Regions from separate parts of the Vibrio sp. CCUG 15886 genome, predicted to be linked through region 1. Evidence: riboswitches for the same ligand, from Rfam matches in the RefSeq annotation. Region 1 holds a riboswitch; the other holds the start of a gene.
The links. Region 1 has a riboswitch for lysine ahead of tet(35) (tetracycline efflux Na+/H+ antiporter family transporter Tet(35)). Riboswitches for the same ligand answer to the same signal wherever they lie in the genome.
Positions count from the first base shown of each region.

Region 2: it holds a riboswitch for lysine, as region 1 does, so the genes downstream of both, lysC (lysine-sensitive aspartokinase 3) here and tet(35) (tetracycline efflux Na+/H+ antiporter family transporter Tet(35)) in region 1, are expected to answer to the same signal.

Region 1 is NZ_JAQQBT010000004.1:212,478-223,266, reverse strand. Features, by position in the region: gene PQQ36_RS11040 (hypothetical protein) at 1-208, shown strand, start outside; gene PQQ36_RS11035 (inosine/guanosine kinase) at 325-1,629, shown strand; gene PQQ36_RS11030 (H-NS histone family protein) at 1,675-2,082, opposite strand; lysine riboswitch at 2,572-2,751, shown strand; gene tet(35) (tetracycline efflux Na+/H+ antiporter family transporter Tet(35)) at 2,858-4,459, shown strand; His leader region at 4,640-4,776, shown strand; gene hisG (ATP phosphoribosyltransferase) at 4,820-5,716, shown strand; gene hisD (histidinol dehydrogenase) at 5,722-7,017, shown strand; gene hisC (histidinol-phosphate transaminase) at 7,031-8,071, shown strand; gene hisB (bifunctional histidinol-phosphatase/imidazoleglycerol-phosphate dehydratase HisB) at 8,141-9,214, shown strand; gene hisH (imidazole glycerol phosphate synthase subunit HisH) at 9,241-9,855, shown strand; gene hisA (1-(5-phosphoribosyl)-5-[(5-phosphoribosylamino)methylideneamino]imidazole-4-carboxamide isomerase) at 9,868-10,605, shown strand; gene hisF (imidazole glycerol phosphate synthase subunit HisF) at 10,587-10,789, shown strand, end outside.
Region 2 is NZ_JAQQBT010000016.1:5,551-16,339, reverse strand. Features, by position in the region: gene galU (UTP--glucose-1-phosphate uridylyltransferase GalU) at 1-78, shown strand, start outside; gene uvrA (excinuclease ABC subunit UvrA) at 220-3,042, shown strand; gene PQQ36_RS18785 (PglL family O-oligosaccharyltransferase) at 3,109-4,872, shown strand; gene PQQ36_RS18780 (pyridoxal-phosphate-dependent aminotransferase family protein) at 4,937-6,058, opposite strand; lysine riboswitch at 6,274-6,452, shown strand; gene lysC (lysine-sensitive aspartokinase 3) at 6,573-7,922, shown strand; gene metH (methionine synthase) at 8,004-10,789, opposite strand, start outside.

The sequences.
Region 1 (10,789 bases):
TGAAGATGGAAATCCAATCAAGGTCAAAGAAACGTTGATGCGCCTAATGATGACAGGCACGCCTCGTGAAGATGCGGTGGCGATGATGGCGTGTGCAATGTCAATTGAGATTTTCGACGTGATGAAAAATGACGGCGAGTTCAATTTAAAACGTTACAGCGAAAACTTGGATTGCCTGCCAGATTTAAGCTTTATGGAAGGTGAATAGCGCCTCGCAAAATAAAAAGTACGTAGCAAACGTTTGCTATAATTGCCTTTATTGCCGCCTATGGGAGTGCGAGTTAGAATCCGCACTTCTTTTAACCCCGTACTCAGACAAACACTATGAAATTTCCCGGACAGCGCAAATCAAAACACTATTTTCCCGTACATGCACGTGACCCATTAGTGAGTCAGGCGCAGGAAAGCAAGAAAATGACGCGTACTCATATTATCGGTATTGATCAAACTTTGGTGGATATCGAAGCGAGAGTGACGTCGGAAATGATTGAAAAATACGGTTTGAGTAAAGGGCACTCGCTGGTTATTGATGATGTGACGGCAGAAGCGCTATATCAGCAGTTAAAGCAAGAAAATCTGATTACCAACGAATATGCTGGCGGTACGATTGGCAATACGCTGCACAATTACTCAGTGCTCGCAGATGATCGTTCGACATTATTGGGCGTGATGAGTCAAGATATTAAGATTGGTAGTTACGGATACCGTTACTTATGTAACACATCAAGCCGTATGGATCTTAATTATCTGCAAGGTGTCGATGGCGCGATTGGTCGCTGTTTCGCGTTGATTACCGAAGATGGTGAACGCACTTTTGCGATTAGTGAAGGTCAAATGAACCAACTTCATCCAGATAATATTCCGGAAAAGATCTTTAAAAAAGCCTCAGCTTTGGTGCTCACCGCTTATTTGATTCGTTGTAAAGAAGGTGATCCAATGCCTGATGCGACGATGAAAGCCATCGAGTACGCAAAAAAATACGATGTACCTGTTGTTTTGACGCTTGGCACTAAATTTGTGATTCAAGATGACCCAACCTTCTGGCAAGAATTTATTCGTGACAATGTGACGGTAGTTGCGATGAATGAAGATGAAGCCGAAGCATTGACTGGGGAATCCGATCCTTTAGCCGCTTCAGATAAAACACTGGATTGGGCAGACATGGTACTTTGTACTGCGGGTCCGCTTGGTCTATTTATGGCCGGTTATACAGAAGACAGCGCGAAGCGTGAAACATCTCTACCGTTACTTCCAGGCTGCATTGCTGAATTCAATCGTTATGAATTTAGTCGTCCAACGAAAAAAGCATCTTGTGAAAACCCGATTAAAGTCTATTCACATATTTCACCGTATATGGGCGGTCCTGAGAAAATTAAAAATACCAATGGGGCAGGTGATGCTGCACTTTCAGCGGTACTGCACGATATGGCGGCAAACAAATATCACAAAGAAAACGTGCCAAACTCAAGTAAGCACGTGTATGAGTTTTTGACGTACTCATCTTTTTCTCAAGTGTGTAAGTATGCTAACCGTGCCAGTTATGAAGTGTTGGTACAACATTCTCCGCGCCTATCTCGTGGCTTACCGGAACGCGAAGATAGCTTAGAAGAAGCGTATTGGGAAAGATAATAAAAAGGCTCCGAAAGGAGCCTTTTTACTGATATCTAAAATGTATTAGATTTCGAAATCTTCTAGAGATTTACCCGCATCTAATTGAGCTTGGATTGCAGAAGGTGTACGACCTTGACCAGTCCAAGTTTTTTCTTCACCATTGGTGTCAACGTACTTGTATTTCGCTGGGCGAGGAGCACGTTTACCTTTGCTCTTCACTTTAGTTTCGCCAGCAAGTGCGCTGATTAGTGCTTCGACATCGATACCATCTTTAGCAATTTGTTCTGCGATAGCCGCTAGTTTCGCTTCTTGTTCAGCTTTCGCTGCACGTTCTTCTGCTTCCGCTTCTTGACGCTCTGCAACAACAGTTGTCAATTTATCTAGAGCTTCTTCTAATTGCTCAAGAGTAAGTTCACGAGAAAACGCACGTAGGCTGCGAATGTTCAACAGAGTTTTTGTTAGTTCAGACATAACCTTTCCTATATATTCGCTAAGTCGATTGTCTAATAATAATACCGAGAATTAAATTAAACAAACTAGATTAATTCTTACGATGCTAATATTAACGCGCAATACAATATAAGCAATATTAAAAGTAAAAAAATTAAAAAAGAATGATTATAAAATTTCTAAGACAGACGAAAGTTGTAGAAGCAATTCCTTCACTGAACAAAAAGCTATCTCAAAAATATTTTACGAATGATTAGATGGCTTTATAACAAAATGGTTCAATGGAAAGTGGTTTGTGATCTCATTTTTTCTATTATTAGTATCATGATGCAAAGAGAATGGATTAATGAAACGGCAATAGAAAACCTGTCTCATATTGATTTTTCAAATTTAATCAACTTAAGACAGATCTGTTGCAATGAGGAGCGTCATGAGTACAATAGCCGCTACCTGATGCGATAAATTAGATTATTTGTTGTTTTTTTAATCGGCAGATAGTTAAGAATTTGTTATCGACGTAGAGGCGCAATGGTAAAGAGTAACTATTATTGGGGTGATGCCAATGAATAATAGTGAAAGGTATCCATTGCCGAAGTGAATTGCATATCAAAGCAGTTTGCTGGGGTTGCATCCGAAAGGAACAATACTGCCATAGTATTTAATGTATAACTATGGAGCGCTACTGTAGGTTGGGTGAAGTGTTCACTTCCCTGTCGCTTAGTTCAACATAAGTAACGGACATCCTGTTTACTTTGTCTGCAGTAGATCTCTAGCCAAACTTTGGTTTTTGAAGATCATGAATTTAATAGATTTTGCTACATCTCCCATTTCACTTTTACCGCCGATAGTGGCACTGACGCTAGCCATTTTAACGCGTAAAGTGCTTGTATCGCTTGGTGTCGGTATTCTTCTAGGTGCAGTGTTACTGAATGATTATTCGGTAGGCTCTGCGGCAGCTTATATTACAGATAAAGTTTCAGCTGTTTTTATTGAAGATGGTGGCATCAATACTTGGAATATGAGTATTGTTGGTTTCTTGTTGTTATTGGGTATGACCACCGCTCTACTGACTCTTTCTGGAGGCACTCGAGCTTTTGCTGAATGGGCACAGACTCGAGTGAAAAGTAAGCGAGGTTCGAAATTACTAGCAGCGTTTTTAGGCGTATTCATTTTTGTAGACGACTATTTCAATAGCCTAGCTGTGGGTGCGATTTCTCGCCCAGTAACGGACCGCTTTTATGTTTCACGCGCTAAACTTGCTTATATTCTAGACTCAACAGCAGCACCAATGTGTGTGGTGATGCCTGCATCGAGTTGGGGTGCGTACATCATGACCATTATTGGCGGTATTTTGGTGTCACATGGCATCACTGAATATTCCGCATTAGGCGCATATCTACGTTTAGTACCGATGAACTTCTACGCGATTTTCGCCTTGTTAATGGTGTTTGCGGTCGCTTGGTTTGGTTTAGACATTGGTAAAATGCGTGAACATGAAATTGCCGCCTCACAAGGCCGTGGTTTTGACAATGACGCTGATACTGACCTAAAAGAAGCGCATGAAATTGACGAAGAGCTTGATATCCGTGAAAGCGATAAAGGTAAAGTGACCGATCTTGTTATGCCGATCATTGCTTTGATTATTGCAACGGTCGCTTCAATGCTCTATACCGGTGGCCAAGCACTTGCGGCGGATGGTAAAGCTTTTGACTTGCTTGGTGCATTCGAAAATACCAACGTAGGTACATCGCTTATTTATGGTGGTCTGGTTGGTTTGGCTGTGGCCTTGTTCACCGTGTTCAAACAAGGTCTTCCAGTTGCAGAAATTGCTCGCACTTTATGGATCGGTGCTAAATCGATGTTTGGTGCAATCCTTATTCTGATTTTCGCTTGGACTATCGGTTCGGTTATTGGCGACATGAAAACGGGTAGCTACTTGTCTACCATGGCACAAGGCAGTATTAACCCTCATTGGCTACCTGTGATTCTATTCCTGCTTTCTGGTTTAATGGCGTTTTCTACCGGAACATCGTGGGGCACGTTTGGTATTATGCTACCTATCGCGGGTGATATGGCGGGTGCGACAGATATCGCTCTTATGCTTCCTATGCTAAGTGCAGTATTAGCTGGTTCTGTTTTTGGTGATCACTGTTCACCGATTTCTGATACGACGATTCTTTCTTCAACGGGCGCTCGTTGTCATCATATTGACCACGTAGCGACTCAGTTACCTTATGCACTTGCAGTGGCGTTGGTTTCTTGTATTGGTTTCGTTGTATTGGGTATGACCGCTTCCGTTATGTTCTCACTAGCGGCTGCAACCATGGCATTCATCATCGTTTGTGCAATCCTCTCTTGGTTGTCAAAAGCAAAGATTGAGTCTTGCCAACAAGCGTAACATCTTCATTTATATAAACTTTGAAAGGGTAGCTTCGGCTACCCTTTTTATTTGTCTTATACAAATTGATATTTTTTAAAATAAAGTGTTGCAAAATAAGAGCAGCTTAGTTAGTGTGGTTATCAACGAAGCAATCAAGCTAAGAGCCTATATAAGTATGCGTAATTTTGTAATGAACATTCATCACCATCATCACCCAGTCTAGTCTTTCGGGAGATGTACGCATACCCGGGAGATAGGAAACTCCCGGAGGTGAAAATCATCAAATTCAGATTTTAAACCCTCGGGAGACCAACATCTCTCGAGGGTTTTTTAGTTTTCACTTTCATCATTTTCAAATTGAAGCACAGGGACAATGTCATGCAAACACAACGCTTAAGAATTGCAATTCAGAAAAAAGGCCGACTGAGTGAAGAGTGCCAAGGGCTCTTAAAAAAGTGTGGCGTTAAATTCAATATTATGGGTGAGCGTTTAGTCGTGCACTCAGAAAATATGCCGATTGATCTGTTATTAGTTCGTGATGATGACATCCCAGGGCTGATCATGGATGGCGTTGTTGACCTTGGTTTTATCGGTGAAAACGTGTTGGAAGAAGTGCGTCTAGAGCGCAAAGCCACTGGTGATGCTTGTCAATTTGAAACCTTGAGTCGTCTAGATTTTGGTGGATGTCGTTTGTCCATCGCGATTGATAAAGATGAAAAATACAATGGCCCACAAGATCTTGCTGGGAAACGTATTGCGACGACTTACCCACAACTGCTCAAAGCGTATATGGATCGACAAGGTGTGCCTTTCTCAACCTGTATGCTGACAGGCTCTGTTGAAGTTGCGCCTCGTGCTGGTTTGGCGGACGCAATCGCTGATTTGGTTTCAACAGGCGCAACACTTGAAGCCAATGGCCTAAAAGAGGCTGAGGTTATTTTCCAATCGAAAGCAACACTTATTCAACGTTCAGGTGAGTTTGCCCAAGACAAGCAAGCGCTTATCGAGAAACTGTTAACGCGTATGCAAGGTGTTCAGCAAGCCAAAGAATCCAAATACATCATGCTACATGCTCCAGTTGATAAGCTAGAACAGATCAAAGCACTGTTGCCAGGGGCGGAAGATCCAACCGTGTTACCACTGTCTGCAGAGAAACAACGAGTGGCCGTCCACTTGGTGAGTACAGAAAACTTATTCTGGGAAACGATGGAACAGCTCAAAGAACTTGGCGCGAGCTCTATTCTTGTTCTACCAATTGAAAAAATGATGGAGTAAGGCTCATGAGAACGGTTGTTTGGCAATCTCTTAGTGAGACGCAACAAGACGCTATTTTGGAACGTCCAGCGATAACAGAAGGTGCGAATATTACCGCTGCAGTAGCAGAAGTGATTGCGAAAGTCAGAGCAGAAGGCGATGCGGCGATGTTCGAACTGACGGAAAAGTTTGATCGCGTTAAACCAGAATCGATTCGAGTGACTGAACAAGAAATCGAGGAGGCTTCTGCTCGCTTAACTGCAAAAATGAAGCAAGCGCTTGAGCAGGCTTACGCCAATATCGCGAAGTTCCACAATGCCCAGAAACCGACGCCAATTAAAGTCGAAACACAACCGGGTGTGGTGTGTGAACAAGTCACTCGCCCGATACAAAAAGTGGGTTTATACATTCCTGGTGGCAGTGCACCGCTGCCTTCAACGGTATTGATGTTGGGTGTTCCTGCGCAAATCGCGGGTTGCCGTAAAGTGGTTTTATGTTCACCACCACCGATTGCAGATGAAATTCTCTATGTGGCAAAGCTTTGTAATATAGATGAAGTTTACAATGTTGGTGGTGGGCAAGCGGTAGCGGCGATGGCTTATGGTACAGAAAGTGTCACTAAGGTGGACAAAATATTTGGTCCTGGCAATGCGTATGTCACAGAAGCAAAACGCCAAGTGAGCAATGATTTTCGTGGTGCAGCCATTGATATGCCCGCTGGGCCATCAGAAGTGTTGGTGATTGCTGATGAAACTGCAGATGCCGATTTTATCGCCGCCGATTTACTTAGCCAAGCTGAGCACGGACCAGACTCTCAAGTGGTTTTGGTGACTCCATCAGTATTGATTGCAGATCAAGTAACGGATGCTGTGCAGAAGCAGTTGAAGCAATTATCGCGTGCCTCAATTGCTGAAAAAGCACTAGCGTCGAGTTTAATTATTATTGCAGACTCCTTGACCCAAGCGGTTTCTATTTCAAATTATTACGGGCCAGAGCATTTAATTGTTCAAACCAAAAATCCTCGAGAGTTGTTGCCATTGCTGGATAACGCAGGTTCCATTTTCTTGGGTGATTGGTCGCCTGAATCGGCGGGTGATTATGCGTCAGGAACCAACCACGTATTGCCGACGTATGGGTACACCCGTACGTATTCAAGTTTAGGTTTGGCTGATTTTTCAAAACGTATGACGATTCAAGAACTATCGGCTGAAGGTTTAAAAACACTGGCACCTACGGTTGTTACAATGGCAGAAGCGGAAGGGTTGGATGCGCACAAACGTGCGGTGACCATTCGTGTCGAAAAGCTGAATGCACGTGGATAAGGAGAGAGAGAAAATGGAAAAACTTGCTCGAAAAAGTGTACAGAAACTGACTCCTTACCTTTCGGCGCGCCGCATCGGTGGAACTGGCGATGTTTGGTTGAATGCCAATGAATCGCCATTTGACAATGAATACCGCACAAACTTTGCGCGCTTGAACCGTTACAGTGATTGTCAGCCGAAAGCATTGATTGCAGCCTACGCTGCCTATGCAGGTGTTAAACCAGAACAAACTCTGACATCGCGTGGCGCGGATGAGGGTATCGAATTGCTGATTCGTGCTTTCTGCGAACCAAATGAAGATGCCATTCTTTACTGTCCTCCTACGTATGGCATGTATTCTGTGAGCGCTGAAACCATTGGCGTTGAGCGTAAAACCGTACCGCTAACAGAGGATTGGCAATTAGACCTTGCAGGTATTGAAGCCAATTTGGACAAGGTTAAATTGGTGTTTGTTTGTTCACCAAACAATCCAACGGGCAACTTAGTGAAGCGAGAAGACATCATCGCCTTGCTAGAGATGACAAAAGACAGAGCCATCGTTGTGATGGATGAAGCGTATATCGATTTTTGTCCAGAGGCCTCAACCGTCGATTTACTTGCGCAGTACTCAAACCTTGCGATTTTGCGTACTTTGTCGAAAGCCTTTGCATTAGCTGGCTTGCGTTGTGGATTCACACTTGCGAATGAAGAGCTGATTAATGTACTTCTAAAAGTTATCGCGCCCTATCCGGTACCAGTGCCTGTCGCAGAAATTGCGACACAAGCATTGTCAGAAGCAGGGTTGGCTCGTGCCAAGTTCCAAGTGCTCGACCTCAATGCAAACCGTGCCTATTTGCAAGTGGGATTATCAATGATCGCAGGTTTAGAGGTGTTTGAAGGGTGGGGCAATTATCTGCTGGTGAAATTCCCTAATGGCGACGAGCTATTTAAGGCGGCTTGGGAGTCCGGCATCATCTTGCGAAACTCGCCAATCAAAGATTGCGTAAGAATCAGTGTTGGCAGCCGAGATGAGTGTGAGAAAACTCTGGGTTTCATTAGAAACTACTACTCATAAGTAGAGAAAGAATGAATTGCACTCGCTAAACAGCGAGAGCGCCAAAAGAATAGCAATAAGGAAGTTCGAGTGAGCAAACAACAAAAAATCCTTTTTATCGACCGTGACGGCACTTTGATCGTGGAACCACCTGTCGATTTTCAAGTAGACCGTTTAGATAAGCTAAAACTAGAGCCATTTGTTATCCCAAGCCTGTTGTCGTTGCAAGATGCAGGATACCGTCTAGTGATGGTCACCAACCAAGACGGCCTTGGAACAGACAGCTATCCGCAAGAAGATTTTGATGCTCCACACAATATGATGATGGAGATCTTTGAATCTCAAGGTGTGAAATTTGATGATGTTCTGATCTGTCCTCACTTTGAAAAAGACAATTGCTCTTGTCGCAAACCGAAATTGGGCTTAGTAAAAGAGTACCTTCAAGCGGGTAAAGTGGATTTCCAGAACTCGTTCGTGATTGGCGATCGTCAAACCGATCTTCAACTTGCAGAGAACATGGCTATTCGTGGCATTCAATACAACCCAGAAACCATGGGTTGGAAACGGATCCTGAAAGATCTGACGGTGAAAGCGCGTGTTGCTGAAGTGGTTCGCACCACGAAAGAAACGGACATCAAAGTATTCGTTAATCTTGATGAACAAGGCGGTAACGCGATATCAACCGGTCTTGGTTTCTTCGACCACATGTTGGATCAAATCGCCACGCACGGTGGATTCCAAATGGTGTGCAAAGTGGAAGGTGACTTGCACATTGATGATCACCACACGGTAGAAGATACCGCTCTTGCGTTGGGGCAAGCATTGAAAGAAGCACTGGGTGACAAGCGTGGTATTGGCCGCTTTGGCTTCAGCCTGCCAATGGACGAGTGCTTGGCACAATGTGCACTAGACCTATCTGGCCGTCCTTACCTTAAGTTTGACGCGCAGTTCAGCCGTGAGCAGGTCGGTGACTTATCCACTGAGATGGTGGTTCACTTCTTCCGTTCTTTGACGGATACCCTAGCGTGTACGCTGCACCTTTCTTCTGCGGGCAACAATGATCACCACATCATTGAAAGTCTATTCAAAGCGTTTGGTCGTACTCTGCGCCAAGCAATCAAAGTAGAAGGCACTGAGCTACCAAGTAGTAAAGGCGTGCTGTAAGGCGAGCGTAAGCAAGGAGAAAAACAGTGACAGAACAGAAAGTTGTCATTATCGATACTGGCTGTGCCAACGTCTCTTCGGTGAAGTTTGCCATTGAACGCTTAGGCTATGACGTAACGATTTCAAAAGATCCACAAGTTGTATTGTCGGCTGACAAGCTATTCCTACCGGGCGTGGGCACCGCCAGCGAAGCGATGAAGAACCTAGAAGAGCGTGATCTGATCAGCTTGGTAAAACAGGTAGAGAAGCCGCTGCTCGGTATCTGTTTAGGCATGCAACTGTTGGGAAAAGTATCTCAAGAGAAAGGGCAGAAAGCCGACGAGTTAGTTGAGTGTCTTGGACTTTGTGATGGTGAAGTGAAGCTGCTACAAACTGGCGACTTACCGCTGCCGCATATGGGCTGGAACACGGTGTCTGCAAAAGTAGGTAACCCTCTGTTCAAAGGTATTGAAGAAGGTGAGTACTTCTACTTCGTACACAGCTTTGCAATGCCAGTTGGAGACTACACCATTGCTGAATGTGAATACGGCAACTCGTTCACAGCGGCAGTACAAAGCGGCAACTACTACGGTGTGCAGTTCCATCCTGAGCGTTCTTCAAAAGCGGGCGCGAAGCTTATTCAAAACTTCTTAGAATTATAAAAGGGATTTAGTGTGATTATTCCAGCTCTTGATTTAATTGAAGGACAGGTAGTTCGCCTGTATCAAGGTGATTACGGCCAAGTCACCGAATACAAAGTCGACCCAGCAGAGCAGTTTAATTTGTACCACCAAGCAGGTGCGAACTGGCTGCACTTAGTGGATTTAACTGGCGCGAAAGACACAACAGCGCGTCAACTTGATTTGATTGCAAAGCTATTAGCAAGTACGCCAGCGAACATCCAAATCGGTGGTGGTGTGCGTACAGAGCAAGACGTGATTGATCTGTTAGAAGCCGGTGCTCAACGTGTCGTTGTTGGTTCGACCGCAGTAAAACAGCCAGAGCTTGTGAAAGGTTGGATGGAAAAATACGGCGCGGAGAAAATCGTTCTCGCGCTAGACATTAACATCGACCAAGACGGCACACGTAAAGTGGCGATTTCTGGCTGGCAAGAAGACTCGGGCGTGACCATTGAAGCGCTGATCAACGATTACCTAACGGTAGGTCTACAGCACGTGCTTTGTACGGACATTTCTCGTGACGGTACGCTAGAAGGTTCAAATGTTGAGCTTTATGTCGACCTATGTAAGCAGTACCCACAAGTGCAGTTCCAATCTTCAGGCGGCATCGGCTCATTAGCGGATATCGAAGCACTAAAAGGCAGCGGTGTGGCTGGCGTGATTGTTGGTCGTGCACTGTTAGATGGCAAGTTCACAGCAGAGGAGGCATTTGCATGCTGGCAAAGCGAATAATTCCATGTCTTGATGTTCGTGATGGACAAGTGGTGAAGGGCGTTCAGTTTCGTAACCATGAAATCATTGGTGATATCGTTCCTCTTGCTAAACGCTATGCGGAAGAAGGCGCTGACGAGCTTGTATTCTACGATATTACCGCCTCAAGTGATGGTCGTGTCGTCGATAAAAGTTGGGTTTCTCG
Region 2 (10,789 bases), on a different contig from region 1:
TATTGCTACCAAAACCTTTATCTGAAAGATGAGAAGACGTCTGAATTGGGTAAATTCAGTACGCAAAAAGAGAAGTAATCAACTTCCTCTAAACCGAGACGTAAGGCGCTTTGATAAAGCGCCTTATTTTTAACTGTTTTTTTATCCAGTATTTTATTGCACATTTCTCACACTATGTAATACTTGCTCAACTTGTTGGTATTACACAGAGCATCAAAGATGGACAAGATAGAAGTTCGCGGAGCACGTACCCATAATCTCAAAAACATAAATCTCACCATTCCCCGAGATAAACTGATCGTTATTACGGGCTTATCCGGCTCAGGTAAGTCTTCTTTGGCATTTGACACTTTGTACGCAGAGGGTCAGCGACGTTATGTTGAATCCCTCTCTGCTTATGCTCGTCAATTTCTTTCATTGATGGAAAAGCCCGATGTTGACCACATTGAAGGCCTCTCGCCAGCCATTTCTATCGAGCAAAAATCCACCTCGCACAACCCGCGTTCAACCGTAGGGACCATCACCGAAGTGTATGACTACCTTCGCCTACTGTATGCCCGCGTTGGTGAGCCTCGCTGTCCTGACCACAAAGTCCCTTTAGCGGCTCAAACCATTAGCCAAATGGTCGACAAAGTGCTGGAGCTGCCTGAAGGTGCCAAAATGATGTTGCTCGCCCCCATCGTGAAAGAGCGCAAAGGCGAGCACGTTAAAACATTAGAGAATCTTGCTGCTCAAGGTTTTATCCGTGCGCGTATTGATGGAGAGACCTGTGACCTCACCGATCCACCAACGCTAGAGTTACACAAAAAGCACACCATTGAAGTGGTGGTTGACCGCTTTAAAGTGCGTGGCGATTTACAACAAAGGCTCACAGAATCCTTTGAAACGGCACTGGAACTCTCAGGTGGCATCGCTGTGATTGCCCCTATGGAGGGTGACGGTGAAGAGATCGTTTTTTCCGCCAATTTTGCGTGTCCCCACTGTGGTTATAGTATGCAAGAGCTTGAGCCACGTTTGTTCTCGTTCAATAACCCAGCAGGGGCTTGTGGCACCTGTGATGGCCTCGGGGTACAGCAATATTTTGACCCAGAACGTGTGATTCAAGATGCCAATTTAAGTCTTGCACAAGGGGCGATTCGGGGTTGGGATCAGAAGAACTATTACTATTTCCAAATGCTCACCTCGCTGGCTGAGCATTACGATTTCGATTTACATGCCCCTTTTAATTCGCTTTCAAAACGCATCCAAGAGGTCATCTTAAAAGGCTCAGGGCGCACTGAAATCGAATTTAAGTACATTAACGATCGAGGCGACATTCGTCTTAAACGCCATCCATTTGAAGGTATTCTCAATACACTCGAGCGCCGTTATCGCGACACCGAATCTAACTCGGTACGAGAAGAGTTGGTGAAATATATCTCCACCAAACCTTGCACCAGTTGTGGTGGAACACGTCTGCGCCTAGAAGCACGCAACGTGTTTATTAATGACACGACATTGCCACAAATCGTCGAGTTGAGTATCGCTGATGCATTGACCTTTTTCGCCACCTTAAAACTCGAAGGGCAGCGAGCTCAAATTGCGGAGAAGGTCATGAAAGAGATCAACGATCGACTGCAGTTTTTAGTCAACGTTGGCCTCAATTATTTGAACCTGTCTCGCAGCGCTGAAACCTTGTCTGGTGGCGAAGCACAGCGTATTCGTCTGGCTAGCCAGATCGGTGCCGGTTTGGTTGGCGTGATGTACGTGCTCGATGAACCGTCAATAGGCCTTCACCAGCGTGACAACGAGCGCTTACTCAAAACACTCACGCACTTACGCGATCTCGGCAATACCGTATTAGTCGTAGAGCATGATGAAGATGCGATTCGTTGTGCCGACCATGTGATTGACATTGGCCCTGGTGCAGGCGTACATGGTGGCCAAGTGGTTGCCGAAGGAACAATGGCCGAGATTCTCGCCAATCCAGATTCCTTGACCGGACAATACTTGAGCGGTGCCAAGCAGATTATTGTGCCGACTCAACGCACACCAAGAGATAAGAACAAAACCGTTGAGCTCATTGGAGCCAGTGGCAACAACCTTAAAGAGGTCAATCTTTCGGTGCCTGTCGGGCTATTCAGTTGTATCACTGGGGTTTCTGGTTCAGGTAAATCAACACTGATTAACGACACCTTCTTCAAAATTGCGCATACCCAACTCAATGGAGCGACCACAGCTCAACCAGCGCCTTATAAGTCTATTAAAGGCTTAGAGCATTTTGATAAGGTCATCGATATCGACCAGAGCCCCATCGGTCGCACACCGCGTTCGAATCCAGCAACCTATACGGGGATTTTCACTCCGATTCGAGAGCTGTTCTCCGGCACCCAAGAGTCTCGTTCACGTGGCTATAAGCCAGGGCGTTTCAGCTTTAACGTTCGTGGTGGCCGCTGTGAAGCTTGCCAAGGTGATGGTGTTATCAAGGTTGAAATGCACTTTTTACCTGATGTTTACGTCCCTTGTGATGTGTGTAAAGGCAAGCGCTACAACCGTGAAACGTTAGAAGTACACTACAAAGGGAAGAGCATCGATGAAGTGCTGGAAATGACGGTTGAAGACGCTCATGAGTTTTTCGCTCCTGTCCCTGTCATCGCGCGTAAACTGCAAACCTTAATGGATGTGGGTCTTTCTTATATCCGCTTAGGTCAAGCGGCCACCACCCTCTCTGGCGGTGAAGCACAACGTGTGAAACTGGCCCGAGAGTTGTCCAAACGCGATACGGGCAAAACCCTTTATATTTTGGATGAACCAACAACGGGCCTACACTTCCACGATATCCAGCAACTGTTGACCGTATTGCATCGCTTACGTGATCATGGCAACACCGTTGTCGTGATTGAGCATAATTTAGATGTGATCAAAACGGCCGACTGGATCATCGACTTAGGTCCAGAAGGCGGCCAAGGTGGAGGGGAAATCATTGCCCAAGGAACACCTGAAGATGTGGCGCAGATCGAAGGTTCGCATACCGCACGCTTCCTTAAGCCTATGTTGAAATAGAAAAAACAGGTAAAGTGATGAAACCAGCGTAAAGCTGGTTTCTTTTTTCAGATTAAGAATCACGTTATGGCAACGATACACGTAAGCGGTACGCAATTAGCAGAACCTAAGGCACAAGTGCCTCTCAACAAAAAGTTTTTACTGGCACTGGCGATCCTCTTTCTCGTCGCTATGCATTTCTTTATGCCCAATCCTGGAGGTGCGGGGCTTGCGCTCTCTTTCAACCCAACCACTTGGATTGCGTTCTCCTTTGTCTTTGCGCTTGGTTGCTACCAACTTGCTAGTCAGCAATATTTGCGTTATTCCAAACTGACCATTGGCCTATTTGTCAGTTGTCTCATTCTGACCGTGCCACTTTTTTATGCCAACAGCCACTACATGCAGTCGGTGGGTCGCTTGGTTGGCCTCTGGGCTGGCTTTGGCTTCTTTGTGTTACTGCAACAATTCAGCTTTAGTAATAAACACAAACAACGCTTGTTATGGCTCGTCGTATTGGCTGTCGTGATCGAATCCTTCATCGGCTATTACCAGTTCCTTTGGCTCAAACCCGGTAATTGGATGGGGTATGACACGCTGTCAAATCGACCCTATGGCATATTTCAACAACCCAATGTGATGGCAAGCTTCCTTGCAACGGGGTTAATTATTTCTGGTTACCTACTAGCGAGACAGCCACACAAATACAATAAGCATCTGAGTGAAATCACTTTACTCTATTTGATTCCACTGCTCACCGTCCCTTTGATCGTGGTGTTAGCTTCTCGTACCGGTTGGCTAGCCGCTATGATTGCCACTCTTTTGTTGCTGCCCTATCTCTACCGATTTGGTACTAAAATTCGTTTTTGGGGTTGGCTGGGGTCCATTATTCTGGGTTTAAGCTTATCCGGTGCGCTACTTCAAAGCACCGATAGCAATTTGGCGGGACAGAAAACCAACTTAGAATCACCAAGAGCCTATACCTTCCCGCAAGCACTCGATATGCTGATAGAGAAGCCCTTCACTGGTTACGGTTACGGCAATTTTGAATCGGCTTACACCTTGTACACGGCAAGGCAGCACTTACTCAACAAGCAATATCCACCAGCACTTCCGGCGATGGATCATCCACATAACGAGCTACTCTATTGGGGTGTAGAAGGTGGGCTTGTTCCACTATTAGGGATTTTTCTCGCAGCCATCTTGGTATTGAACCGAATCTACAGTGCCAAGAAAGGCACGCGTTTGGCCATGTTTGCCCTGTTTGTGCCGATCGTACTACACAGTCAACTGGAGTACCCTTTTTATCACTCTGCGGCACACTGGCTGATTTTCATCATACTCATCTATTGGGTTGATCAACGTGTAGCGAAAGTCAAAAGCGTGAATTTTTCTCGCATCAGTAAAACGGCATTACGAGTCGCCAGTTTAGTGGTGCCGATACTGACCACTTTCTACATGCTGAGCGCCCTGCATACTAACTACGTGCTGACCAAGTTTGAAACCACTCGCCCAGTCAATCCAGATCTCTTACAACGCGTCACCAATCCCGTGGTGTGGAAAGATCGTTTCGATTGGGATGTCTACAGCACCTACCTCAACATTGGCTTAGCAACACAAGATGCCAAATTGATTCAGACCTATATTGATTGGTCCCTTGACATTATTAAGACCAAGCCAAGACCAGCGTTTTATTCCAATTTAATCTTAGCCTACCAAGGGCTTGGCGATTTGAGTAAGGCAGAACAAGTAAAGGCGGAAGCTGAATTCCTCTTCCCTAAAAACGACTTCAGCAACATTCACTATCAACCACCGTCAGCGGCATTGTCTCACTCCGTGTCGTCCGGTCAGTAGTTTGTCATGTAATACAAAAGCGAAGCTCACCAGCTTCGCTTTTTTATTGTTAACTGACCAAAGATTATTGAGTGAGCGACTCTTCAAGCGCTCTTAAACATAACGCGACATTTTCCTCTCTCGCACCGTAACCCATCAAGCCTATACGCCACGCTTTACCAGCTAACGCTCCTAGACCGGCGCCAATTTCCAAGTTATAGGTTTCAAGCAAATGGCTACGCACTTTCGCTTCATCGATACCTTCAGGCACATAGATCGCGTTGAGTTGAGGCAAACGGTACTCTTCATCGACCACAAATTGGAACCCTAATTTTTCGAGACCCACTTTCAGCTTGCTGTGCATCTTTTCGTGCCGCGCCCAAGCGTTCTCCAGGCCTTCATTTTTCAGCATCAACAACGCTTCGTGCAGTGAATACAAACTGTTGACGGGTGCGGTATGATGATAACTGCGTTTTCCTTCCCCACTCCAATACCCTAACACTAAGCTTTGGTCTAAGAACCAGCTTTGCACGGGTGTTTTACGTGACTGAATTTTCTCAATGGCGGCAGAAGAAAACGTCACAGGAGCAAGACCCGGGACACAAGAGAGACATTTTTGACTACCGGAATACACAGCATCAAGTTGCCATTCATCGACTTTAAGCGGAATGCCTCCCAGCGAAGTGACCGTATCAACGATCGTCAGCACTCCATATTGTTTTGCTAATTTCCCCAGTGTCTCCGCATCACTTCTTGCGCCTGTCGATGTTTCTGCATGAACAAAAGCCAGAATTTTGCTATCCGGATGTTGCGTTAAGGCCTGCTCGACCTTCTCAATCGAGACTGGTGTTCCCCACTCATCATCCACTAATATCGCCTCACCACCAGCGCGAATGACATTTTCACGCATGCGCTCACCAAACACGCCATTGCGGCAGACGATGACTTTATCTCCCGGTTCAATCAGGTTCACAAAGCACGCTTCCATTCCCGCACTGCCTGGCGCAGAGACCGCAATGGTAAAGTCATTCTTAGTTTGAAAGGCGTATTTAAGCAATTGTTTGAGCTCATCCATCATCTGAATAAACAGCGGGTCCAAGTGCCCCACGGTTGGGCGGCTAAGTGCTTGTAATACTTGCGGGGAAATATCAGATGGTCCTGGCCCCATTAAAATACGGCGTGGTGGAATAAAGCTTTGAATTGACATACCGGCTCCTTGCTAAGCGTGAAAAAGGTTAACGGACAGCGTAATCGTTTTAATGCAAATTATGTTTCTCCACACTAAAGCAAACGAGCAACGACAGCAATTAGCCGACAGTCTTAGAGGTCAAACCAGTGTCACAAATTTGTTAATAAAAACTTTCAATCACGATCGAATTAAGCGTTGACATTGGAGTGTGAAAAACGTTCAATGTTTAAGCTTTTTGCAGAAGAGGAGCACTGCCCAGGCAGATGTTTTGTGGAGCCGCAACTCCAACACAGAACATTCAGGGGGAGTAGTGCCGAGGTAGATCAAAATTGCAGGATTTGATCTGTCGGTTGACTTGGGTTGAGTCCCATCAACTGTCATCAGCTCAGCCTGATGAAGAGCTTCTGAGATGGATTTTCTGATTATTCAAACTGACCTCTCTAAACTGCTCTGCCCCTTTCCTCACCAAAACAAACATCGGATGTTGGATTACCAACGGTTAATATTTTTCGGAAGTCGTGGGAGAAATGCCGTGAGCGCATTGAATGTAGCGAAATTTGGTGGAACAAGTGTTGCAAACTTTGAGGCAATGAGTCGTTGCTCGGCCATTATTGAAAACAATCCAGAGACACGCTTAGTGGTAAGCAGTGCATGCTCTGGCGTCACTAACCTATTGGTAGAGTTGGCCAATGGTGTTCAATCACAAGAAAGACGCGCTGAACTTCTAGCCCAATTGGCTGAAATTCATGACGCGATTCTCAATCAATTGGAAGATGCAACAGAAGCGGCGGCGGAAGTGTATGCCATTCTCGATACCATCACTAGCCTTGCTGAAGCCGCATCGATTCAAGCCAGCAATAAACTCACCGACCACTTGGTCGCGTGTGGTGAGTTGATGTCGACTCATATTCTGGCCCAGTTGATGCGTGAGCGTGGAGTCAACGCGGTGCGATTTGATATTCGAGAAGTCCTACGCACAGACGACAACTTTGGCCGCGCAGAACCCGACGTGGCAAAGATTGCAGAGCTGGCGCAAGAGAAGCTTTTACCACTTTGCCGCGATTACGTGGTAGTAACTCAAGGCTTCATCGGTTCGGATGAGGAAGGCAATACCACTACCTTAGGCCGTGGTGGCAGCGACTACAGTGCGGCTTTGATTGCCGAAGGCGTTAAAGCAAGTGGCCTAGAGATTTGGACCGATGTTCCAGGGATCTACACCACTGATCCTCGCATTGCGGCGAAAGCAGCGCCAATTCCAGAAATCAGCTTTGCAGAAGCGTCTGAAATGGCTAACTTTGGTGCCAAAATTCTGCACCCATCAACGCTCGTTCCAGCCCTTCGTCACGACATTCCAGTTTTTGTCGGATCGTCAAAAGAGCCAGAAAAAGGCGGTACTTGGATTCGCCACGAAGCACAAAGCTCGCCGCTTTTCCGTGCACTGGCACTGCGTTGCAATCAGACTATGGTCACCTTACGCAGTGCGAAAATGTTCCATGCGTACGGCTTCTTAGCCAAAGTATTTGAAATTCTCGCAAAACATAAAATCTCCGTGGATTTGATCACAACCTCAGAGATCAGCGTTTCCCTCACTCTAGACAAAACAGACACTTCTGGTGGTGCACCTGAACTGCCACAGGCCGCGCGAGAGGAGCTTGAAGAGCTATGTACTGTTGAAGTCGAGCACAACCTTTGTCTGGTGGCCTTGATCGGCAATCATATGGAAACCAAGGGTTACGCTAAAGAAGTCTTCAGCACCTTAGGGGATTTCAATTTGCGTATGATCTGTTACGGGGCAAGTGATCACAACCTTTGCTTCTTAGTCGATGCACACGACTCTAAGAGCGTGATCCAAAAACTGCATCAAGATCTTTTTGAACGCTAAACATCGTTTCAAGATCACATTGATCCAAAGAGAAAAGGTCACATCGCTGTGACCTTTTCTTTTGCTCAACGCAGGCCAGTATCAGCCATTAATATTAGGACCAAGCCATTTTTCGGCTTCCAAGAGATCCCAACCTTTACGCTCAGCATAGCTTTCCACTTGGTCTTGCTGAATTTGTGCGATGGCAAAATAACGAGAATCGGGATGAGAGAAATACCATCCTGATACCGAAGCTCCCGGCCACATTGCGTAACTGCTGGTGAGTGACATGCCAATGGTCTCTTCTACGTTAAGCAGTTCCCATAACGGCCCTTTCTCGGTGTGCTCTGGACAGGCAGGGTAACCCGGTGCAGGACGGATCCCCTGGTATTTCTCGCGAATCAGTTCTTCGTTTGAAAGGTTTTCATCGGCAGCATAGCCCCAAATTTCTTTACGGACACGTTCATGCAGATACTCTGCAAAAGCTTCCGCTAGACGATCGGCAACCGCTTGAATCATGATGGCGTTGTAGTCATCACCCTGTGCTTTGAACTGATCTGCGAGCTCACGCTCGTTCACCCCACCAGTCACAGCAAAAGCGCCGATCCAATCTTTTTTACCACTCTCTTTTGGCGCAACGTAATCTGACAAACAGTAGTTCGCCCCTTTGGGTTTCTCCGTCTGTTGACGAAGATTGTGCAACACTTTCGCCACTTGAGTGCGAGACTCATCGGTATAGACTTCAATGTCATCACCAACACTTGCCGCTGGGAACAAACCACACATGCCACGCGCCTTGAGTAACCCTTCTTGTTCGATACGATCTAGCCACTCATTGGCATCTTCAAATAGACGCTTCGCCTCTTCACCTACCTCTTCATGCTCAAAAATCGTTGGGTATTTACCCACTAATGACCAGGTGAGGAAGAATGGTGTCCAGTCTATGTATTGGCGTAACGTCGCCACGTCAAAGTCATCAAACACGTGCACACCAGGCTGACTCGGTGCAGGAGGCGTGTAGCTTTGCCAATCAATTACCACCTTGTTCGCACGTGCCGCTTCTAACGTCACCGGCTTAGTACGCGGCTTCTTGCGATTATGCTGATCGCGAACCAACTCATAATCGGCCTGTAAGCGTTCAACAAACGCAGGACGCAGTTCATCAGAAAGTAACGAGGTACAAACACCGACTGCGCGAGAGGCGTTATTTACGTATACAACAGGATGTGAGTAGTTTTGTTCAATCTTCACCGCGGTGTGCGCTTTTGATGTGGTCGCGCCGCCAATCAACAGTGGCAAATCAAAGCCAAGGCGCTCCATCTCTTTGGCTACGTGCACCATTTCATCGAGTGATGGGGTAATCAAACCAGAAAGACCGATGATGTCGACTTGCTGCTCTTTCGCGACTTTCAAGATCTGCTCACACGGCACCATCACACCGAGATCGATGATCTCGTAGTTATTACATTGCAGTACCACGCCAACAATGTTTTTGCCGATGTCGTGTACATCCCCTTTCACCGTCGCCAATAGGATCTTACCGTTCGAAGAACCCGCTTGTTTGGACGCATTGATGAAGGGTTCCAAGTGAGCCACCGCCTGCTTCATTACGCGTGCGGATTTCACCACTTGTGGTAAGAACATTTTGCCCTCACCAAACAGATCGCCCACCACGTTCATGCCGTCCATCAGTGGACCTTCAATCACTTCCAGTGGTTTGCTGGCATTTAAACGTGCTTCTTCGGTGTCCTCGACAATGAACTCGGTGATCCCCTTAACCAATGCATGCTCAAGACGTTTCTCGACAGACCAAGTACGCCACTCTAGCGCCGACGCATCTTCTTGCTTGCCCACGGCATTTTCACGGTACTCTTCGGCAATCTCCAACAAACGCTCAGTGGCATCGTCGCGGCGGTTCAGTACGACATCTTCAACCGCTTCACGTAACTTTTCAGGCACGTTGTCATAAATTTCGAGCTGGCCAGCATTCACGATGCCCATGTCCATCCCGTTCTTAAAACAGTGGTAAAGGAACACAGCGTGTATCGCTTCACGGACGTAATTGTTACCACGGAATGAGAAGGAAACGTTCGATACCCCGCCAGAAATCATTGCATGCGGAAGATCGCGTTTGATGTCCGCCACCGCTTCAATAAAGTCGACCGCGTAGTTGTTGTGTTCATCAATGCCCGTTGCAACAGCGAAAATGTTGGGGTCGAAGATGACATCTTCCGGTGGGAAACCGACTTCATCGACCAAAATACGATAGGCTTTGGTACAAATCTCCAGTTTGCGTTCACGCGTATCCGCTTGGCCGACTTCATCAAATGCCATCACGATCACCGCCGCGCCATAACGACGAATCAGCTGCGCCTGTTCGACAAACTTCTCTTTACCCTCTTTGAGAGAAATGGAGTTCACGATGCCCTTGCCTTGAATGCATTTCAGGCCAGCTTCGATCACTTCCCACTTAGAGGAGTCGACCATGATCGGCACTTTGGAGATTTCTGGCTCAGATGCACATAGGTTAAGGAAACGCACCATGCACGCTTCTGCATCGAGCATCCCTTCATCCATGTTGATGTCGATGATTTGCGCACCGTTTTCAACTTGCTCACGCGCAACGTCCAACGCTTCATCATACAGCTCTTCTTTGATCAAGCGTTTAAAGCGCGCAGAACCAGTAACGTTAGTACGCTCACCCACGTTAACAAAAAGAGTATCTTTGGCAATCGTCAGCGGTTCTAAGCCAGATAAGCGACAGGCAACTGGAATCTCAGGCAATACACGAGGACTCACCCCTTCTACCGCCATTGCCATATGGCGAATATGTTCTGGCGTGGTGCCACAACAACCACCAATCAGGTTTAGAAAACCACTTTGTGCCC